One region of the Streptomyces sp. 11-1-2 genome, then DNA from elsewhere that is predicted to be linked to it. Evidence: riboswitches for the same ligand, from Rfam matches in the RefSeq annotation. Region 1 holds a riboswitch; each other region holds the start of a gene.
The links. Region 1 has a riboswitch for thiamine pyrophosphate ahead of CGL27_RS33420 (thiamine ABC transporter substrate-binding protein). Riboswitches for the same ligand answer to the same signal wherever they lie in the genome.
Positions count from the first base shown of each region.

Region 2: it holds a riboswitch for thiamine pyrophosphate, as region 1 does, so the genes downstream of both, thiO (glycine oxidase ThiO) here and CGL27_RS33420 (thiamine ABC transporter substrate-binding protein) in region 1, are expected to answer to the same signal.
Region 3: it holds a riboswitch for thiamine pyrophosphate, as region 1 does, so the genes downstream of both, thiC (phosphomethylpyrimidine synthase ThiC) here and CGL27_RS33420 (thiamine ABC transporter substrate-binding protein) in region 1, are expected to answer to the same signal.

Region 1 covers NZ_CP022545.1:7,741,886-7,746,767, reverse strand. The annotation lists gene CGL27_RS33425 (iron ABC transporter permease) at 1-1,502, opposite strand, end outside; gene CGL27_RS33420 (thiamine ABC transporter substrate-binding protein) at 1,598-2,671, opposite strand; TPP riboswitch at 2,667-2,771, opposite strand; gene rlmN (23S rRNA (adenine(2503)-C(2))-methyltransferase RlmN) at 2,845-3,951, opposite strand; gene CGL27_RS33410 (phosphatidate cytidylyltransferase) at 4,023-4,882, opposite strand, start outside.
Region 2 covers NZ_CP022545.1:3,465,908-3,470,789, reverse strand. The annotation lists gene CGL27_RS14630 (SRPBCC domain-containing protein) at 1-280, opposite strand, end outside; gene CGL27_RS14625 (thiazole synthase) at 892-1,782, opposite strand; gene thiS (sulfur carrier protein ThiS) at 1,790-1,990, opposite strand; gene thiO (glycine oxidase ThiO) at 1,987-3,162, opposite strand; TPP riboswitch at 3,220-3,333, opposite strand; gene CGL27_RS14610 (FAD-dependent oxidoreductase) at 3,541-4,722, shown strand; gene CGL27_RS14605 (Rv2175c family DNA-binding protein) at 4,825-4,882, shown strand, end outside.
Region 3 covers NZ_CP022545.1:5,770,594-5,775,475, forward strand. The annotation lists gene thiC (phosphomethylpyrimidine synthase ThiC) at 1-1,743, opposite strand, end outside; TPP riboswitch at 1,736-1,853, opposite strand; gene CGL27_RS24335 (YibE/F family protein) at 1,925-3,352, shown strand; gene CGL27_RS24340 (SsgA family sporulation/cell division regulator) at 3,635-4,072, opposite strand; gene CGL27_RS24345 (DUF5326 family protein) at 4,487-4,681, opposite strand.

The DNA.
Region 1 (4,882 bases):
CCGGCCCGGCCCAGGAAACGGGCGATGGCCACCGGGAGGGTCGGCTGGTCGGGGCGCGCGATGAAGACGGTCGCCCCGAACTCGCCCAGGGAGACAGCGAACGCGAAGCCCGCCGCGACCGCCACGGCCCGCCCGACCAGCGGCAGGTCCACTTCCCGCCAGACCCGCCACGGGGACGCCCCGAGCACGGCCGCCGCCTCCCGGAGCCGGTGGTCCACCGCCCGCAGCACGGGCAGCATGGTCCGTATGACGAAGGGCACGCCCACCAGGGCCTGGGCGAGGGGCACCAGGAACCAGGAGGCACGCAGATCCAGCGGGGGCTCGTCGAGGGCGATCAGGAACCCGAATCCCACGGTGACGGCCGAGGTGCCCAGGGGCAGCATCAGCAGCGCGTCGAAGCCCCGAACCAGCCTGCCCGCCTTACGGGTGAGCGCGGCGGCGGCGAGGCCGCCCACGGCGAGGGCGAAGACGGTGGCGACCGCCGCGTACCACAGGGAGTTCCCGATGGCCTCCATGGGGGCCACGAAGAAGGTGCCTCCGCTGTCGGCGGCCGACCTGAGCGCCTCGTAGTAGGTGAATCCGTAGCCGTCCGGTCCGTTCAGCGAGCGTTCCACCAGCACCGCGAGCGGTGTCACGATCAGCAGGGCGACCACCGCCAGCACGCCCCACAGCAGCGCCCACTGCGCCGGGCCGTTCGGCCGGCGCGCCGTGCGGCCGGGGTCGACGAGCCGCAGGGCGCTCTCTCGGCGCCGTACGGTCCACGCGTGCAGGGCCAACACGGCCGCGACCGCGGCGAACTGGACGAGGGTGAGCACAGCGGCCGTGGGCAGGTCGAGCAGCTGTGCGGTCTCCCGGTAGATCGCCACCTCCAGGGTGGCGTAGCGGGGGCCGCCGAGGATCTGGATCACGCCGAAGGAGGTGAAGGTGAACAGGAACACCATCAGCGCGGCGGCGGCGACCGCGGGGGCCAGCGCGGGCAGCGTCACCCGGCGCCAGGCCGACAGCCGGCTCGCGCCGAGCACCCGCGCGGCCTCCTCCTGGCGCGGGTCGAGCTGGGCCCACAGCCCGCCGACGGTCCTGACGACGACCGCGTAGTTGAAGAAGACATGGGCCAGGAGGATCGCCCAGACGGAGGTGTCGAGCCGCACCCCCCACAGCTCGTCCAGCAGCCCGCCCCGGCCGAGCAGAGCCAGGAAGGCGGATCCGGCGACGACGGTCGGCAGCACGAACGGCACGGTCACCACGGCCCGCAGCAGCCCCTTGCCGGGGAAGTCGAAGCGGGCGAAGACATAGGCGCCGGGCAGCGCGACCGCGAGTGTGAGGGCGGTCGACGCGACCGCCTGCCAGCAGGTGAACCACAGGACGTCCAGCGTCGCCGGATCGGTCACCACCTCGGTGATCCGGCCGAACCGCCACTGCCCGCCGACGCGCAGCCCCCGGGTGACGATGGCGGCCACGGGATAGGCGAAGAAGACCGCGAAGAAGGCGAGCGGCACCGCCATCAGGGCGAGCCGGAGAGCGAGCGCGCGACGGCCGCCGCCGGCTGCCCTGTCGGCCTTACGGTGGCCGTCGGCCGTCTTACGGTTCTCGCGGGGCTCTACAGGACCAGCGAGGACCATGTCTTGACCCACGGCTCATGGTTCTTGGCGATCTTCTGCGGCGCCAGGGTGGCGGAGTCGGCGATCCTGACCCCGAACCGGGTGAACAGCTCCGGCAGCTTGGCGTCCTCGCGCGCCGGGTTGACGTACATGTTCAGCGGGATGTCCTCCTGGAACCGCTTGCTCAGCAGGAAATCCAGCAGCGCCTTGCCGCCCTTGGCGTTGCCCGCTCCGTTCAGCAGCCCGGCGAACTCCACCTGCCGGAAGCAGGTGCCCGTCGCCACCCCGGTGGGGGCCTTGGCGGGCTTGGTCTTGGCGTCGGCCACCTCGGCGGGCGGGCTCGAGGCGTAGGAGACGACGAGCGGCCGGTCGCCCTTGCCGCCGCCGGCCGAGCCGGAGAACCGGTCGTAATACGCCTGCTCCCAGCCGTCGACGACCTCGACACCGTTGGCCCGCAGCTTCTTCCAGTAGCCCTTCCAGCCGTCGTCGCCGTACTTGGCGGCCGTGGCGAGGAGGAAGCCGAGGCCGGGGGAAGAGGTGGCCGCGTTCTCGGTGACGAGGAGGTTCTTGTAGGCGGGCTTGGTCAGATCCTCCAGCGTCCGGGGCGGCGCCAGCTTCTTGTCGGCGAAGTACTCGCGGTCGTAGTTGACGCAGATGTCGCCGAAGTCGACGGGGGTGACGCGGTGCTCGGCCCGGTCGAGCTGAAGGGCCGCCGGGACCTTGTCGAGGCCCTTGGCCGTGTAGGGGGTGAACAGGTCGTTGTCGAGCGCCCGGGAGAGCAGGGTGTTGTCGACGCCGAAGAACACATCGCCCTGGGGGTGGCCCTTGGACAGGATCGCCTGGTTGACGGCGGCTCCGGCGTCGCCCCCGGCCTGCACCCGCACCTTGTAGCCGGTCTCCTTGGTGAACTCCTTGAGGACCGCCTTGGAGGCCGCGAACGAGTCGTGCGTGACCAGGGTGACCGTCTTGGAGTCCGCGCCGCTCTTGGAATCCTCGCCGCAGCCGACGAGCGCGCCCAACGCCAGTGAGCCGAAAAGGGCGGCTGAGATGGCACGCCGAAGCTGGCTGTTCATGGTGATGCTGACTCCCTACGCCGGTATGACCCGGATCAGGTCCGAGGGTCTGCGGCCGTGCCGCACTCTCAGCGCTCTGAGCGCTCCCCTGTCGGAATGTTCACTTGTACGGATATTCAGTTTTACGACGACCGCATGATGCGACGACGCTCAGGCACCGTATCAGCCGGTCCTCAGCGCTCAGAAGCCGCCAGCTGCCCGCAGGCCCCGTCGATCTCCTGGCCACGGGTGTCCCGGACGGTCACCGGCACCCCGTGGGCCTCCAGGGCCGCCACGAACGCCTTCTCGTCCTCGGGCCGGGACGCCGTCCACTTGGAGCCGGGCGTCGGGTTGAGCGGAATGAGGTTCACATGCACCCGGCGGCCCTTGAGCAGCCGGCCGAGCAGATCGGCGCGCCACGCCTGGTCGTTGATGTCCTTGATCAGCGCGTACTCGATGGAGACCCGGCGGCCGGACTTCTCCGCGTACTCCCACGCGGCGTCCAGGACTTCGCGCACCTTCCAGCGGGTGTTGACCGGCACGAGGGTGTCGCGCAGCTCGTCGTCGGGCGCGTGCAGCGACACCGCGAGCCGGCACTTGAACCCCTCGTCGGCGAACCGCAGCATCGCCGGCACGAGGCCGACGGTCGAGACGGTGATCCCGCGCTGCGAAAGGCCGAGGCCGTCGGGCTCGGGGTCGGTGAGCCGGCGGATGGCGCCGACGACGCGGTTGTAGTTGGCCAGCGGCTCGCCCATGCCCATGAAGACGATGTTGGACAGCCGGGCCGGCCCGCCGGGGATCTCACCGTCGCGGAGAGCCCGCATTCCGTCGACGATCTGGTGCACGATCTCGGCGGTGGACAGATTGCGGTCCAGCCCCGCCTGGCCGGTGGCGCAGAACGGGCAGTTCATCCCGCAGCCCGCCTGTGAGCTGATGCACATGGTGACCCGGTCCGGGTAGCGCATCAGTACAGACTCCACGAGCGTGCCGTCGAAGAGCCGCCACAGGGTCTTGCGCGTGGTGTCGTCGTCGCAGCTGACGTGGCGCACCACGCTCATCAGCTCCGGCAGCAGCCCGGCGGCCAGCTTCTCGCGCGCGGCGGCCGGTATGTCGCTCCACTGTGCGGGGTCGTCGACGTAGCGCGCGAAGTAGTGACGCGACACCTGACTGGCCCGGAAGGGCTTCTCCCCGAGGGCGGCGACGGCCTCCCGGCGCTCGGCGGGTGTGAGGTCGGCAAGATGCCGCGGGGGCTTCTTGGCCCCGCGCGGCGCGGCGAAGGTGAGTTCTCCGGGCTTAGGCATGATTCACCCAGTGTCGCAGACGTACGAAGGGCCCCGCGCCATGCGTGGCGCGGGGCCCGTGGGCGGCCTCGTCAGCCGCCGCCCACGAAGATCACCAGCAGCAGCCACGCGACCGGCGCGGTGGGCAGCAGCGAGTCGAGCCGGTCCATGATCCCGCCATGGCCGGGCAGCAGCTTGCCCATGTCCTTGATGCCGAGGTCCCGCTTGATCATGGACTCGCCGAGGTCGCCCAGGGTCGCGCTGACCGCGACGGCGAGGCCGAGCAGCAGGCCCTGCCACCAGACGCCGTCGTCGATGAGGTACTGCATGCACAGCGCGCCCGCGACCATCGCGAAGGTCACCGCGCCCAGCAGCCCCTCGCGGGTCTTGCCGGGGCTGATCCGCGGCGCCAGCGGATGCTTGCCGAAGCGCCAGCCCACCGCGTACGCCCCCGTGTCGCTGACCACGGTCAGCAGCAGGAAGGTGAGGACCCGCCACGGGCCGTCCCCGGTGTCGAGCATGAGCGCCACGAAGGTGGCCAGGAACGGCACGTAGAAGGCGGCGAAGACGCCCGCGGTGACATCCCTGAGGTAGTTGTCGGGCGGTTCGGTCATCCGCCAGACCAGCACCGCGAGCGCCGTGAGCGCCACCGCCACCACCGCGCCCTGGGCACCGCGCACATAGCCGGCGACGATCATGGCGACCCCGCCGACCGCGAGCGGCACCAGCGGGACCCGGATGTCCTTGCGCTCGGTCAGCCGTGAGGTCAGCTCCCAGAGCCCGACCACCACCGCGACCGCCACCACGCCGACAAACACGGGCTTGTAGATGAAGAGCGAGGCCACGATGATCACGCCGAGGCCGATGCCCACCCCTATCGCGGCGCGCAGATTACGGCCCGCGCTCTTCTTCCCCTGCCCGGCACCGGCCCCGCGCGCGCCGCCGTCGGCCG
Region 2 (4,882 bases), 4.3 Mb from region 1:
GGGTCGCCTCCCCGGGATCCGAGGGCGCGTGATCGGGTTCCAGGGCCAGCCGGAAGCGGAAGAGCGTGTCGGGGACCGCCCGCTCGACCTGACCGTGGAACTCTCCGTGTTCGTCCCACCGGAACCGGAGCCTCCCGCCGGGGTGCGGATCGATCTCGCAGCCGCCGGGGGCGTACCAGACGCGGATGTGCTCGGGCGTCGTCAGCACCCGCCACACCCGGTCGATCGGCGCCGGTACGTACACCTCGCGCTCGATCCGGTCGTCCACGGTCACGGTCACGGCGACCACCTCCGCGCTGTGCGCTGCTCCCTCAATCCACAGTAGAGGGCCGCGCCGGGCCCGGACAGCGGCGGGCCGGACACTGGGGCGCTGGGCGGGGGCATGGCTGGACACCGGGTCCGGGCGGGGGGAGTGGCCGAGCGCCGGGTGCGGGCGGGGCTAGCCGGATGTAGTGCCCGGGCGGGGGTCTGGCTGGATGCCGGGTTCGGGCGGGGGAGCGGCCGAGCGCCGGGTCCGGGCGGGGGGCTAGCCGGACGCCGGGCTTGGGCGGGGCTCTGGCTGGACGCCGGGTCCGCGCGGGGCTGGCCGAACGCCCTGCCCGGACGGGGGACCGGCCGAATGCCTTGCCCCGACGGCGGCTGGCCGAGCGCCGGGTGCGGGCGGGGGCTAGCCGGGTGTCGTGCCCGGACGCCGGGCTTGGGCGGGGGTCTGGCGGAGCGCTGGGCCTGGACGGGCTCTGGCCGGACGCCGGGTCTGGCCGAGCGCCGGGTTCGGGCGGGGCTAGCCGGGTGTCGTGCCCGGACGGGGGTCTGGCCGAGCGCCGGGCTTGGGCGGGGTCTGGCCGAGCGCCGGGCCGGGACAGGGGCCCGAGCGCCGGGCCGGGACAGGGGCTAGCCGAATGCCGGGCGCTCGGGGTCCAGGGCCGCCAGGCCCTCGGTCGGGCTCGACGCCTCGGCGAAGTGGCGGCGCGGGATCCGGCCCGCCCGGTGCGCCAGCCAGCCCGCCTCCACCGCGTGCCGCATCGCCCCCGCCATCAGCTCCGGCTCCTGGGCCCGGGTGACGGCCGAGGCGAGCATCACCGCCGCGCACCCGAGCTCCATGGCCAGCGCGGCGTCCGACGCCGTCCCCGCGCCCGCGTCCAGGATCACCGGCACGGTGGCGCGCTCGGTGATCAGCTGGAAGTTGTGTGGATTGCGGATGCCGAGACCGGAGCCGATCGGGGAGCCGAGCGGCATGATCGCGGCGCAGCCGACGTCCTCCAGCTTCCGGGCCAGGATCGGGTCGTCATTGGTGTACGGGAGGACCGTGAACCCGTCGTCGACCAGCGTCTCGGCGGCGTCCAGCAGCTCGATCGGATCGGGGAGCAGGGTGCGCTCGTCGGCGACCACCTCCAGCTTGACCCAGTCCGTGCCCAGGGCCTCCCGGGCGAGGCGGGCGGTGAGCACGGCCTCACCGGCGGTGAAACACCCGGCGGTGTTGGGCAGCGGGCGGATGCCGTGCCGGTTCAGAACGGAGAGCACCGACCCCTGCACCGTGGGGTCGAGCCGCCGCATCGCGACGGTTGTCAGCTCGGTGCCGGAGGCCAGCAGCGAGCGTTCCAGGATCTCCAGGCTGGGAGCGCCGCCGGTGCCCATGATCAGGCGGGACCCGAAGTCGGTCCCGGCGATGGTGAGCGGGTCGGGGGTGGTGAGGGGCGCGCGGCCCGGCGCGTTCGGGGCGGTGGTGACGGGTGTGGCGGCAGTAGCGGTCGTGGCGGCAGTAGCGGCCGTGGTGGGAGCCATGGGTGGATCAGCCTCCTTGGACCGCGGTGAGGACCTCGACGCGATCACCGTCGCCGAGCGGGGTCGCGGGCCATTGGGTGCGTGGGACGACCGTCTCGTTGACGGCGGCGGCGACGCCCGAGGGCGCCTGGGTGAGGGTCGCGACAAGCCGGTCGAGGGTGGTCCCGTCCGGGACCTCGCGGGGCTCGCCGTTGACGGAGACGGTCATGGGTGCTGCTCCTGTGCTGGGGAGGGGGTGGCTGAGGGGGCCGCGAAGCGCCGCGGGGTGAACGGCCGGGCCTCCGGCGGGAGTTCTCCGCTCGTCAGCGCCTCGGCCATGACATCGCCGGTGATCGGGGTGAGCAGGACGCCGTTGCGGTGGTGGCCGGTGGCCAGCAGCAGCCCCGGCAGCGCGGTCGGGCCGAGCATCGGGGCGTTGTCGGGGGAGCCGGGGCGCAGCCCGGCACATGTCTCCACCAGCGGCAGTTCGGTGATGCCGGGCACCACCTCATGGGCGTCCCGCAGGAGTTCGTACACCCCGCCGGCGGTGACCGTGGTGTCCCAGCCCAGCTCCTCGCTGGTCGCGCCGATGACCAGCTCGCCGTTCTCGCGTGGCACCAGGTAGACCGGCCCGCCGCGCACCACGGCCCGTACGGTCCGGGAGAGGAACGGCGCGTACCGCTCGGGCACCGACAGCCGCAGCACCTGCCCCTTGACGGGTCGTACGGGCGGCAGGACGTCGTCGGGGACGCCCGCGAGCCGTCCGCTGAGGCTGCCGGCGGCCAGGACGGTCCGCTCGGCGGCCAGGCGCGTGCCCCCGGTCAGCTCGATCCCGGTGGCGCGGTCGCCGTCCAGCAACAGCCGCTCCGCGCGGGCGCGGTGGAAGACGGCCCCGGCCCGCTCGCACGCGGTGAGCAGGGCCGCCGTCAGCCGCCGCGGGTCCACCTGGTTGTCGCCGGAGACGCGCAGCCCGCCGTGTACGCCCGGCGCGAGCATCGGTTCCAGACGGCGGCATTCACGCCCCGTCAGCCATTCGGACTCCAGCCCGAGCCCCTGCTGGAACGTGTGGAGCTCGCGCAGCTGGGCACGGTCGTCGGCGTCGAACGCCACGGCGAGTGTGCCGCAAGGGCGGTGGCCCACGTCCTGGCCGCTCGCCTCCTCCAGCTCGGCCACGAAGTCCGGATAGCGGCGCGCCGAGGCCAAGTTGAGCCCGAGCAGGGTCTGCTCACCGTAATGAAGCTCGGTGACGGCGGCCAGCATCCCCGCCGCCACCCAGGCGGCTCCGCCGCCGGGCGCCGGGTCGGCGAGGGCGGTGCGCAGCCCCCGCTGGGCCGCCCGCCAGGCCGTGACCAGGCCGATGATGCCGCCCCCGATGACGAGGGCGTCGTACGGTCCGCCCACGGATGGTCGGCGGCCAAGCCCAGAGGTGTGTGGTCCGTCGTCGTGACCTGGTGCGTGCGTGGACACGCTGCCCCTCCCTTCGCCGGCATGACCCGGATCAGGTTCGTACGGTCGGAGGCCGTTCCAGCCTCCCTCTCAGCCCGGTACGTCCGGGCTCCCGCGAGTGCTCTGCCCCGCCACCCTAGTACGGGCCCGAATCGCCCGAAAGCCCGACCACCCACCAGCCCCCGCCACCCCTCCCCTCTGTGCCCGAGATCTCCCCTCGCCCTCTGCGGTCCGCCCCACCAGCCGCAATACAGTGATCGTGTGAGCGATGAGACGACGACGAAGCCGTCCTCGAGCGGCGGCGAACAGCGGGTGGTGATCGTCGGAGCGGGCATGGCGGGGGTGCAGACCGCCGTCGCGCTACGCGAACAGGGCTGGACGGGGGAGATCGTCCTGCTGGGCGCGGAGACCCACCAGCCCTACGACCGGCCGCCGCTGTCCAAGGCCGTGCTGCTCGGCAAGGCCGAGGGGTCGACGCTCGACGTGGACTTCGCCGGGCTCGGCATCACGCTGCGGCTCGGCGTCCAGGTCACCGGGCTCCGCACGGACAAGCGGCTCGTCGAGACCGCGACCGGGCAGCTCCCGTACGACGTCCTGGTGATCGCCACCGGCGCCGAGCCGGTCCCGCTGCCGGGCAGCGAGGGCGTGCCAGGCGTCCATCTGCTGCGCACCCTGGACGACGCGGTGCGGCTGCGCCCGGTGCTCGCCCGGCAGCGCGAGATCGCGGTCGTGGGGGCGGGCTGGATCGGCGCGGAGTTCGCCACGGCGGCGCGCGAGGCGGGCTGCGCCGTGACGGTCGTCGAGGCCGCGGACCGGCCGCTGGCGGGCGCCCTCCCGGCCGAGGTCGCGGCCCCCATGGCGGCCTGGTACGAGGACTACGGCGCCCGGCTGGTGACCGGCGCCCGGGTGGCCTCCGTGGACGAGAGCGGGCTGGTGCTCGGCGACGGCACCCGGCTGCGGGCGGGCGCGGTGGTCGTCGGGATCGGGGCCCGGCCGGCCACGGACTGGCTGGCGGGCTCGGGCGTGGAGCTGGCCGAGGACCGCTCCGTAGCCGCCGACGACCGGCTGAGCACCTCGGCGCCGGACGTCTACGCGGTCGGCGACTGCGCCTCCTTCCCGTCCGCCCGCTACGGCACCCGGCTGCTGGTGCACCACTGGGACAACGCGCTGCAGGGGCCGCGCACCGTCGCCGCCAATGTGGTGGGGAGCCGGACGGTCGCCCACTTCCCCGGCGCGGTCTACGACCCGGTGCCGTATTTCTGGTCCGAGCAGTTCGGGCGCTTCGTGCAGTACGCCGGGCACCACTCGGAGGCCGATGAACTGGTCTGGCGCGGCGATCCGGCCGGTGCCGCCTGGTCGGTGTGCTGGCTGCGAGAGGGCGCCCTGGTCGCCCTGCTGGCCGTCGGCCGTCCGCGCGATCTGGCCCAGGGGCGCAAGCTGATCGAGCGCGGCGCCCGGCTGGACCGGACGCGGGCTGAGGACCCGTCGGTGCCGCTGAAGTCGGCCGTCTGCTGACCGGCCGGCAGACTGCTGGCCGGGGCGTCCGGGGCGGGGCGGGCGGCCCGCGCGGCGGGCGCCCGGCTACCCACTGTCAGTCCCAGATGGCAGGCTTGTTCCGTGACCGAGATTGACGCAAAGATCGATGCTCTCGTCCCCGCCTGGCTCACCCTCCCCG
Region 3 (4,882 bases), 2.0 Mb from region 1:
GTTGCCCGCTGCCGCGAACTCCCTGGACTTCTGGAGCATCCCCGCCTCGATCTCCTCGGGCGTCGCGTCGGCGTCGCCGCCGAACTGCTCTGTGATGCTTCTGCTAATTTTCATCGAACAGAACCTGGGCCCGCACATGGAGCAGAAGTGCGCCGTCTTGGCCGGTTCCGCCGGGAGGGTCTCGTCGTGGAAGGAGCGGGCCGTGTCCGGGTCCAGGGCCAGGTTGAACTGGTCCTCCCAGCGGAATTCGAAGCGCGCGTCGGAGAGCGCGCCGTCCCATGCCTGGGCGTCCGGATGACCCTTGGCCAGGTCGGCCGCATGGGCGGCGATCTTGTAGGTGATCACGCCGGTCTTGACGTCATCGCGGTCCGGCAGGCCCAGGTGCTCCTTGGGCGTGACGTAGCAGAGCATCGCCGTGCCCCACCAGGCGATCATCGCGGCGCCGATGCCGGAGGTGATGTGGTCGTAGGCGGGGGCGATATCGGTGGTGAGGGGGCCCAGGGTGTAGAACGGGGCCTCCTCGCAGATCTCCTGCTGGAGGTCGACGTTCTCCTTGATCTTGTGCATCGGGACATGGCCCGGGCCCTCGATCATCGTCTGGACGCCATGCTCCTTGGCGATCCGGTTGAGCTCGCCGAGCGTGCGCAGCTCCGCGAACTGCGCCTCGTCGTTGGCGTCGGCGATCGACCCGGGGCGCAGTCCGTCGCCCAGCGAGTAGGTGACGTCGTACGCCGCGAGGATCTCGCACAGCTCCTCGAAGTGCGTGTAGAGGAAGGACTCCTGGTGGTGGGCGAGGCACCACGCCGCCATGATGGAGCCGCCGCGGGAGACGATGCCGGTCTTGCGGCGGGCGGTCAGGGGGACGTACGGCAGCCGGACGCCGGCGTGGACGGTCATGTAGTCGACGCCCTGCTCGGCCTGTTCGATGACCGTGTCCTTGTAGATCTCCCAGGTCAGCTCCTCGGCCCTGCCGTCGACCTTCTCCAGCGCCTGATAGAGCGGCACGGTGCCGATGGGGACCGGGGAGTTGCGCAGCACCCATTCGCGGGTGGTGTGGATGTTGCGGCCGGTCGAGAGGTCCATGACCGTGTCGGCGCCCCAGCGGGTCGCCCAGGTCATCTTCTCGACCTCCTCCTCGATGGAGGAGGTGACGGCGGAATTGCCGATATTGGCGTTGACCTTCACCAGGAACCGCTTGCCGATGATCATCGGCTCGATCTCCGGGTGGTTGACATTGGCCGGGAGGACGGCGCGGCCCGCCGCGATCTCCTCCCGGACCACCTCGGGGGAGACGTTCTCGCGGATCGCCACGTACTCCATCTCCGCCGTGATCTCGCCCCGCCGCGCATAGGCGAGTTGGGTCACGGGGCCGCCCGCTCGGCCGCGCCGCGGCTGGCGCGGGCGGCCGGGGAAGACCGCGTCGAGGTTGCGCAGCCCCCCGCGGGGCGAGGTGTGCTTGATCCCGTCGTCCTCGGGGCGGACGGGACGGCCCGCGTACTCCTCCGTGTCGCCGCGGGCGACGATCCAGTTCTGCCGCAGCGGCGCCAGGCCACGGCGGACATCCGTCTCGATGGTGGGGTCGGTGTACGGGCCGGAGGTGTCGTACAGCGTCACATCCTGGCCGTTGGTGAGGTGCACTCGGCGGACCGGGACGTGAAGGTCCGGGCGCGAACCCGCGACATATCCCTTATGCCAGCCGAATTCGGCCTTCTCGGCGCGCGATGATGCATCCTGCTGAGTCATGAGACCCACTCCCTACGCCGGCATTACCCGGTAACAGGTTCAGCGGTCGGCGCAGCTGTCAGCGTCAGCGCCCTCTCAGCCCGGTGCTCCGAGCTCCCGCGATTGCAAAGGTTCGTGCCCACGCTAACGGTTTATCCACAGTGCTGAACAGGGGGCCCACTCCTCTTGCGATGATGCGACCGTGACCGCCATCCAGCAGGACCACCCGCCCGAGCAGCCCCGCCCCTCCGATCAGGCGCACGACCACGGCCACGGCCATTCCCACGGCCACTCCCACAGTCATGGCCCCGCCGCTCCCGTCTCTGCCCGCCTCCGCAAGATCATCGCGGCGGTGCTCATCCCCTTCGCGGTCGCCGTCGTCGCCGGTCTGATCGTGCTCTGGCCGGGCGGCACGCCCGACCACAAGGCGAGCGGCCGCAGCGGTCTCGGCTTCGACCAGCAGACCGTCGCCGGACGGGTGGTGAAGGTCGAGGAGGTGAACTGCGCCGACGTCAACGCCCAGCCGCAGGCGCCCACCGAGCCCGGCCAGGACAGCGCCGCCCAGAACGGCGCCCCCGGGCAGGGCGGGAAGAAGAGCGTCTGCGAGAAGGCCACCATCGAGGTCACCTCGGGCAAGGACAAAGGCCGCACCTTCCCCGAAATCGTCCAGCCCAACGCCTCGCGTCAGTTCAGCGCCGGGCAGGAGCTGAAGCTGGCGTACGCCCCCAAGGCGCCCAAGGACCTGCAGTACTCCGTGTCCGACGTCGACCGGTCGATGCCGATGGCGCTGCTGGCGGGGCTGTTCGCGCTCGCCGTCGTGGTGGTGGGGCGGCTGCGCGGGGTGTTCGCGCTGGTGGCGTTGGCGATCAGCTTCGGGGTGCTGACGCTGTTCATCCTCCCGGCGATACTCCAGGGTTCCAATCCGCTGGTGGTCGCGGTCGTCGGGGGCAGCGCGATCATGCTTCTCGCGCTCTATATGTGCCATGGGCTGACGGCCCGTACATCGGTCGCCGTGCTCGGCACACTGGTGTCACTGCTGCTGATCGGGGTGCTGGGCTCGCTGTTCATCGCCTGGGCGAGCCTGACCGGCAATACGGACGACCAGACCGGGCTGGTGCACGGCCTCTATCCGAACATCGAGATACGCGGGCTGCTGCTGGCGGGCGTGATCATCGGCTCGCTGGGCGTGCTGGACGATGTGACGGTCACCCAGACCTCGGCGGTGTGGGAGCTGAGGGCCGCGGACCCGACCGCGTCCCGGCGCAGGCTCTACGGGGCGGCGATGCGGATCGGGCGGGACCACATCGCCTCCGTCGTGAACACGCTGGTGCTGGCGTACGCGGGCGCGTCGCTTCCGCTGCTGCTGCTGTTCTCCATCGCGGACACCGGTGTGGGCACGGTCGCCACGAGCGAGATCGTCGCGCAGGAGATCGTACGGACGCTGGTGGGCAGCATCGGGCTCGTCGCCTCGGTGCCCGTGACCACGGCGCTGGCCGTGCTCGTGGTCTCCGCGGACCGCGCCCCGGCCACGGACGGCGGCGCGGAGCGGGGGGCCGACGCGGGCGGCGCCCAGGGAGCCAGCACCGGCCGGGGCGGACGCGGGCGGCGGCGCCGGGCCAAGACGCGCTGAGCGGCCGGGCGACGACACGTTGAGCTGTCGGGCAACGGCACGTTGAGCCGCCGGGCGGGGACACAGCCGCTGGGCGAGGACACGACGAGCCATCGGGGAGGGCACGCTGGGCCGCCGGGCAGGGACACGACGAGCCGCTGGGCGACGAGCCGCTCAGCCACCGGGCACGCCGCCCGGCTGGCTCGGTGATCCGGCCGGTTCGGTGATGGCGGACGGTTCGGTGATGGCGGACGGTTCGGCCGCGGCACACCGGTCTTCGGCCCGCCGCCGCGTATCCGGCGCTCAGCCCGCGTACCGGTCCTCGGCCAGGATGCGGTGGAGTTCGGCGTCGAGATCGCCGACCGGATCGCAGGCCGCCGGCTCCTGGCCGAAAGGCACCACCCGGTCCGTCCGATCGAGGAAGGCCACCAGAGGGGCGGCCCCGGCCCGGAACAGGGCCCGTTCACAGCCGACTTGGAGTCTGATGAAGACGTCCGAGAGCCCCTCGGGGGAGGCCGGAGCAATGCGCACATCCCCCTCGCCGGTGGGTTTGCTCAGCCCGTCCAGCAGCAGCTCCCGCGCGAAGGCCCAGCTCACCGGCGCGTCGCCGGGCAAATGGAAGGTGATCTCGACGGCATAGGGGTCGCTGCTGTCGTAGGACAGCTCGACCGGGATCCGGAAGGAGAGATCCTGCGAGACCAGGAAGGTCATCGTCACTTCCGCCTGAACTGTGTCACGCATGTCACGCATCGTTCGCCGCCCCGGGTTGTTTGCGCATGGCCGACTCTGGAGCGTAGCGACTCGATTGCTGTGCGGAGTCGGTTTGCCTCGTGTGAGGGAACGAAAATGGCCAGTGTTGCCATGGGGAGACCCGCGGGGCCGGACGACGTGGGCCCGGTGGGCGGGAGATCGGGGCCGGCGCACCGGCCGTATCGAAGATCGCTGTCGTCAACAGGCACCCCCGGGGTGTTGTTGCGAGGCAGACGCCGAGAGGAAGAACGCCGAGGTCTCGCACTCTAACGGCATGGGTGGCGCCGGACCGCGCTCCCGCCCCGGCGGTATCCCTCGCGCGGCGTATCCACGCGCGGTGGGGGTCCGCAGGGCCTGCGGGGATGCGTCAGGCCCTGGACGACGCGGCGAGCGCCGCGGGGCGGGTCAGGCGGTGAACTTCCGTACGACGTAGATCAGCCCGGCGATCAGCGCCACCAGCAGCAGCGCCTTGAAGACGAAGCTCACCAGAAACCCGATCACGCTCATGACCAGGCCGCCGAATACGGCGAGGATGAGGACCGGTATCGCGATCCAGGTCACCCACCACGGCAAGCCCCGGAATATCCCCTTCGTGGTCACGTAACTCCCTGCTTTCTCTCCGAGCCGTGGGTCCGGACGCCGACGGCCGGTCTTCCCTGCCTCGATGCTAGGACGGGACGGAAGCGCGCGGGCGTCCCTCACCCCCCGTCCTCCCCTGAGCGGACCCCTACGGGACCGTCCCGCCACGCATCGGCTGCACGGTGGACAAGCCTCAGGCGGCACCACCCTCGGGCAGCACCA